One region of the Proteus faecis genome, then DNA from elsewhere that is predicted to be linked to it. Evidence: riboswitches for the same ligand, from Rfam matches in the RefSeq annotation. Region 1 holds a riboswitch; each other region holds the start of a gene.
What was found. Region 1 has a riboswitch for thiamine pyrophosphate ahead of thiC (phosphomethylpyrimidine synthase ThiC). Riboswitches for the same ligand answer to the same signal wherever they lie in the genome.
Positions count from the first base shown of each region.

Region 2: linked by a shared signal. The riboswitch ahead of thiD (bifunctional hydroxymethylpyrimidine kinase/phosphomethylpyrimidine kinase) and the one ahead of thiC (phosphomethylpyrimidine synthase ThiC) in region 1 are both predicted to bind thiamine pyrophosphate.
Region 3: linked by a shared signal. The riboswitch ahead of thiB (thiamine ABC transporter substrate binding subunit) and the one ahead of thiC (phosphomethylpyrimidine synthase ThiC) in region 1 are both predicted to bind thiamine pyrophosphate.

Region 1 is NZ_JASVWV010000020.1:7,380-9,656, forward strand. It holds gene nudC (NAD(+) diphosphatase) at 1-458, opposite strand, end outside; TPP riboswitch at 709-831, shown strand; gene thiC (phosphomethylpyrimidine synthase ThiC) at 972-2,277, shown strand, end outside.
Region 2 is NZ_JASVWV010000003.1:88,674-90,950, reverse strand. It holds gene pagP (lipid IV(A) palmitoyltransferase PagP) at 1-427, opposite strand, end outside; TPP riboswitch at 1,202-1,290, shown strand; gene thiD (bifunctional hydroxymethylpyrimidine kinase/phosphomethylpyrimidine kinase) at 1,342-2,139, shown strand; gene fbaB (class I fructose-bisphosphate aldolase) at 2,190-2,277, opposite strand, start outside.
Region 3 is NZ_JASVWV010000009.1:74,105-76,381, forward strand. It holds gene ptsP (phosphoenolpyruvate--protein phosphotransferase) at 1-78, opposite strand, end outside; gene rppH (RNA pyrophosphohydrolase) at 87-617, opposite strand; TPP riboswitch at 730-821, shown strand; gene thiB (thiamine ABC transporter substrate binding subunit) at 886-1,899, shown strand; gene thiP (thiamine/thiamine pyrophosphate ABC transporter permease ThiP) at 1,899-2,277, shown strand, end outside.

The sequences.
Region 1 (2,277 bases):
GAATGTTTATGTCTAACATGATGTGCTAACAAGATTTTATCTTCATGGCGAATACCCACAATAATACAAGGGGCAATTTGCGGATAATAGCGTTCATGACAGTTATCGCATAAACATGCCCATTCACTCTCACTATGGCGCATTTTAGAACCACAATAACCACAAAAACGGTGGGAACGATAAAACTCAGCCAGTTGGACACCACGGCCGACTAATTTAAATAAGTTTTCATCTTGTGAGGCGATAAGTCTTGGTGAACACATATCGTTATCCATTTTTCCATGAATAAGCCAAACTGTTTCACCCTGCCATTCACCCACAATTTTGGCGTGCTGACCAATGAGATCCCAATCTTTAGCTAAGCCAAATGGAAGTTCACCTTTAGGTAACCACACTCGCCCACCAAGACTGACTGTCCACCAGCCCTTTTCTAAGCCTGTTAATGTATATAAATGCATAACGACCATTCTATCCAAAATAATGATATAGAATAAAGGATACTCTCTTTAACAAGAACCACTCAATGAATTATGACGTTCTTCTCTTATCTATTAATATTTTCTCACTCAAACCAATAAATTATATTAATGTTACTGAGAGTGATCATTATTTAAATCCCCCCAGAAAAAGGTGAAAATACCAACAGCGGAATTTCAATAAATAACCCATGTCGGACTTGTAGTTTTTAAAATCTTTCATATACTGGACATCTTCTTGTCGGAGTGCCTAGTGTTTATAAGGCTATTATAAACACAGGCTGAGACCGTTAATTCGGGATCCGCGGAACCTGATCGGGTTAATACCCGCGAAGGGAACAAGAGTGATTCGACCTTTTGATAGCTTTATTACGTATATTTTTTACACTCCCATATACACCTATCTGTCGATACTCCCTGCGACCTCCAGACAAGCATTTTTCTCAATATTCACCCGACAGGCTACCGCCTGCATGATATTTATTAGGAAATGCTATGTCCCAAAATCAAACTATATCCGTCAAAGATATTTCACCAACAAACAACAAACAGCGCCCACGAAAAGAACAGCGTGATGCTGCTCAAGAGTTTATCAGCACCATTCAAGGCGTAAGTTTTCCAAATTCAAACCGCATTTACCTCGAAGGCTCACGTACTGACATTAAGGTACCAATGCGTGAGATCCAACTTGATAAAACGCTAGTAGGAGGATCAAAAGACTCCCCTATTTTTGAAGAGAATGAACCCGTACCCGTATATGACACATCAGGCCCTTATGGTGATCCCGCGTCTCAACTTGATGTTAATCTTGGATTAAAAAAAATACGCCAACCATGGATTGATGAGCGCAATGATACGGAAACTCTTTCACTTTTAAGTTCAGATTTCACCCAACAACGCCTTTCTGATGCTGGATTAGAACATCTGCGCTTCCCGTTAAAACCAAGCCCTAAAAAAGCGCTAAATGGCAAACGTGTTACACAGTTACATTATGCACGCCAAGGCATTATTACGCCTGAAATGGAGTTTATTGCTATTCGTGAAAATATGGGGCGTGAGAGAATTCGTAGCGAAGTTTTACGCCAACAGCATGCAGGATTTAGCTTTGGTGCTCATCTTCCTGACAACATTACTCCTGAGTTTGTGCGCCAAGAAGTTGCAGCTGGTCGAGCAATCATTCCTGCCAATATCAATCACCCAGAATCAGAGCCAATGATTATTGGGCGAAATTTCTTAGTAAAAGTGAATGCCAATATCGGAAACTCTTCGGTAACCTCCTCTATTGAAGAAGAAGTTGAAAAACTAATTTGGTCTACACGCTGGGGAGCAGATACCGTAATGGATCTCTCAACCGGCCGTTATATTCATGAAACGCGTGAGTGGATCATTCGCAATAGCCCTGTTCCTATTGGTACAGTTCCAATTTATCAAGCACTTGAGAAAGTTAACGGTATTGCTGAAGATCTCTCTTGGGAAATATTCCGTGATACTTTGCTTGAACAAGCAGAGCAAGGGGTTGATTACTTTACTATTCATGCTGGTGTCTTATTACGTTATGTGCCAATGACCGCAAAACGCCTCACGGGTATTGTGTCTCGTGGCGGTTCAATAATGGCGAAATGGTGTTTATCACACCATAAAGAGAATTTCCTCTACGAACATTTCCGTGAAATCTGCGAAATTTGTACGGCTTATGATGTCTCCCTTTCGCTCGGCGACGGGCTAAGACCGGGTTCAATTCAAGATGCGAACGATGAAGCCCAATTTTCTGAATTACATACGCTAGGTGAACTGACAAAAA
Region 2 (2,277 bases), on a different contig from region 1:
TTTTCTCAAAACCATAGCCCATAATAGGTTGTACACGGTTATTTGAGTCCATAAATGCCATCGCATAAAGAGAGTGCCAATCACCATCATTGTCATAACGATATTTTCCCATACCAAAACCCCAAGGTGTTTCGTTATAACGATCAGTTTTTTCTTTATCGTAAGTAAAACGGTTATGCCAAGTCCATACAGGTAAATAGTAATTATATTGGTCGTTATCCCAAGTTTGATTAACATTACGTTTGAATTTTTCCCAGTAATTCTCGTCATTATTAGATTGAGGAGGGTTGCTGGCGACTTGTTGGTTTTCTGTCATAATAGTCTGATGGCTATTTGCATTATTTTCAGAAGCGAAAGCGGAAGTTGTTAACGCAAGTGAAAACAGCGTTGTAGCTAATACGCTAGGGTGAAAATAGGACGATGACATAATGTAACTCCGAGTACGACATAAACAGTGATTCTGGTGATGACAAATAAACATTACTAATAGTGTTATTTAATCGACAAGTATTTAAGATAAGAGGTATCTGAAACTTTACATCTTAAATAAAATCTTAAAGGGTTAGAGTTGGTTAAGAATAAAACGATAGACTTATTGTACTTATGAACGTCATTTTGTCTGATATTAAATGATGTTATTTTTTTATGATAATATATCGTTTCTAACGAAAATTAAATTTTATTAGATTTAAAAAATAAATAGCTAATAAATAAGGTTTGCAAGCCTTAATATAGGCTTAGTTACTTTCAATAGAAAAAACCTAACAAATATTTATTATTATGACTTAATTAAAATATTGAGATAAATTTAATATTAATAACATCAGTTTAGAAAAAAAGATTAATTTCTGGCTGAATAATAGAGTAACAAATAAAAAGAGTTAAATAAAAAAAAGAAAAAAACAGAGGTTAGTTTATAAAGCGTTTAAGTTTAAGCGTTGACAACTGGCGTTTGGACTGTTTTTTATACAGATAATCCTATGGTTAGAGAGTGCAAATTAAAAAATTGTTATTTACCCTTTCTTAAATCGATATGTCGTGCAATAGAGGCCCTCGGCTTACTATTTATTATATACAACTATAACTGATTTATCTTACTGAATAACAAATCTCAACAAGAGAGAATTTATAAATCGATATTAGCTATCAAACTAGCATCTTTATCTTGAGCATGCGATACTCCTTATCGCCTGAATTTACAGGCTTTGGCTCGGGGCGCCTTATGGCTGAGATGAACCCGTATAACCTGATCTGGATAATGCCAGCGTAGGGAAGTCAAGGTAACTCTGCTGATTAACAGAGCCCGACTTTTCTGTAACTGGTGAAAGGAGGAGTTAATCAGTGAGATTCAATGCATTGTCTATCGCAGGCACTGATCCTAGTGGTGGTGCAGGTATTCAGGCCGATCTGAAAACATTTTCAGCACTGGGTGTCTATGGCACAACAGTAATGACGGCACTTGTTGCTCAAAATACCTGTGGTGTCCGTAGTGTCTATGATTTATCCCCTGATTTTGTTGCCGCTCAATTAGATGCTGTCTTGTCTGATGTTCGAATTGATAGTGCCAAAATTGGCATGCTCTCTAATGCCTCGATTATTGATGTGGTTTGCACCAAACTTCAGCAATATGCGATCCCCTTTGTTGTTCTTGATACCGTGATGATTGCAAAAAGTGGTGATCCTCTATTACAACCTGATGCGGTTAATAAAATGGTTAATCAGCTTTTGCCTCTGGTTGATTTGATCACGCCTAACTTACCCGAAGCTGCAGCACTGTTAGGTTGTGATGTCGCTCAAGATGAAATAGCGATGAAGCAACAAGGTTATGCATTGCTAAAACAAGGATGTAAAGCGGTGTTGATGAAAGGAGGGCATCTAACTGAAAATGAAAGCCCTGATTGGTTATTTACTCAAGATGGTGAGTGGCGATTTACCTCTAAACGCATTAATACTAAAAATACTCATGGTACAGGATGTACGCTTTCAGCCGCCTTAGCTGCTATTCGTCCTCAAGTTGCTAATTGGCAGATTTGTGTTGAACAAGCAAAAAACTATTTGCAGCAAGCATTAGAACATGCAGATAGTTTAGATGTTGGACAAGGTTTCGGCCCTGTGCATCATTTTCATCGTTGGTGGTAATACTAAAAAGCCCCTAAAAAGGGGCTTTAACTGATTGTAAAATCAGATAATTAAGCAATAGTGACAGATTTGTTTAGATAAACATCTTGTACTGCATTAATTAGAGCCACGCCATCTTTCATTGATTTTTTGAACGCT
Region 3 (2,277 bases), on a different contig from region 1:
GACTAAGAGTTCAAGCGCTTCTGGAAGCCCTGCTGCCATAGCCACTTTTTCTACAATTTCTCGCAAACGTGTCAGCATAGTGTTATCTAATACCTTTTACGCCGATATCCATACGATGGACGTGATAAAGACATTTGTTCTTGCAATGGCATGACTACTGGTGCGAACTCTTTCATTACACGCCGATAAACATCGCGTTTAAAAGAGACGACTTGTCGAACAGGATACCAATAACTCACCCAACGCCAGCCATCAAATTCTGGCGTTTTGCTTTGTTGAACATTAATGTCTTTATCATTACTTGTTAACTGCAAAAGGAACCAACGCTGTTTTTGTCCAATACAAACAGGTTTTGTGTCCCAACGCACCAAACGCTTAGGTAACTTGTAACGTAACCAGTTACGTGTGGAGGCAAGAATTTTGACATCCTTGCGACTTAACCCAACTTCTTCGAACAACTCTCGGTACATTGCCTGCTCTGGCGATTCTCCAGGATTAATTCCCCCTTGAGGAAACTGCCATGAATGTTGCCCATAGCGACGAGCCCAAAGCACTTGCCCTTGCCGATTACAAATTACAATCCCTACATTCGGGCGGTAGCCATCATCATCAATCACTAGACTACCTCAATAACCAAATTTGAAAGATAACTCATTGTTTCATACTACCCACAAACGGTAAACCTCTATCAACAGACTTTGCATGGCGCGTGTATTTATCTACAATGGGAAAGTCTCAACGGGGTGCCTTTTTAGGCTGAGAAAAACTCGTGGAACCTGATCCAGCTAATACTGGCGTAGGGATTTGAGTCAGGATGTTGCAATATTCATTGGTTTGCTATCCTTACTCCTCAGATCCTACCTGACTTTTACTGAGGAACTAAACGTGTTAAATAAATCACTTCGCTTTACTTTCCTTCTAGGCGCACTGGGCATGATGGGCACTTATTCAACTCAAGCCTTAGCACAAAAACCCGCACTCACCGTTTACACCTATGATTCATTTACTGCAGATTGGGGGCCTGGGCCTGCAATAAAAAAAGCATTTGAACAACAATGTGATTGCGAGCTAAAACTGGTTGCTCTGTCTGATGGTGTATCTCTACTTAATCGCTTACGCATGGAAGGTGATAAAAGCAAAGCTGATATTATTTTAGGGTTGGATAACAATCTGATCCATGCAGCAAAAGAAACCGGGCTTTTCGCACCAAGCAATATCGATACATCCAAACTCGCCTTACCTGAAAAATGGACTGACGATACCTTTGTGCCCTATGACTATGGCTACTTTGCTTTTATTTATGATAAAAACCGTGTCCAGAACCCACCTAAAAGCATGGCTGAACTGCTAAACAGTCAAGAGAAATGGAAAATTCTCTATCAAGATCCTCGTACCAGTACGCCGGGTTTAGGTTTAATGTTATGGATGCAATCACTGTATCCTGAAAACACGGCGACTGAATGGAAAAAATTGTCAGAAAAAACGCTGACAGTCACTAAAGGTTGGAGTGAGTCTTATGGCTTATTCTTAAAAGGCGAAGGTGATTTTGTGCTTAGCTACACCTCATCTCCCGGTTATCACATTTTAGCAGATAAAAAAGATAACTATGCGGCTGCGATTTTTGATGAAGGGCACTACTTGCAAGTCGAAGTTGCTGCAAAACTTAAATCAAGTAAACAACCGGAATTAGCACAACAATTTATGCAGTTCATGTTAACCCCTGCATTCCAAGAAACTATACCCACTACTAATTGGATGTATCCTGTTATCGATATGCCATTACCAGACGTCTACTCTTTGATGCCTAAACCCGAAAAATCATTGCAATTCGATGCAGATATTGTCGCCAAAGAGCGCCAAACATGGACTCGTAATTGGCAATCTGCGGTTAGTCGCTAATGGGAAGATGGCTTATCCCGGGGCTATGTGCCTCGGGCTTACTGCTAATTGTGGCGTTATTGTCATTTGGCGCACTATGGGTTAACGCACCAAGTGGTGAGCTATCCTCAATTTTTGCTGATGAATATTTATGGCATGTCGTCCGTTTTACTTTCTGGCAAGCTTTTTTATCTGCACTATTTTCAATATTACCGGCTATTTGGCTCGCCAAAGCACTCTATCGACGCCAATTTAAAGGGCGAACACTGTTTTTACGCCTATGTGCCATGAGTCTTGTGTTACCTGTTCTAGTTGCACTGTTTGGTATTTTAACCGTTTATGGCAGAGTAGGATGGATTGCTCAAATTTGTGAATGGATAGGTATCGATTACCAATTTA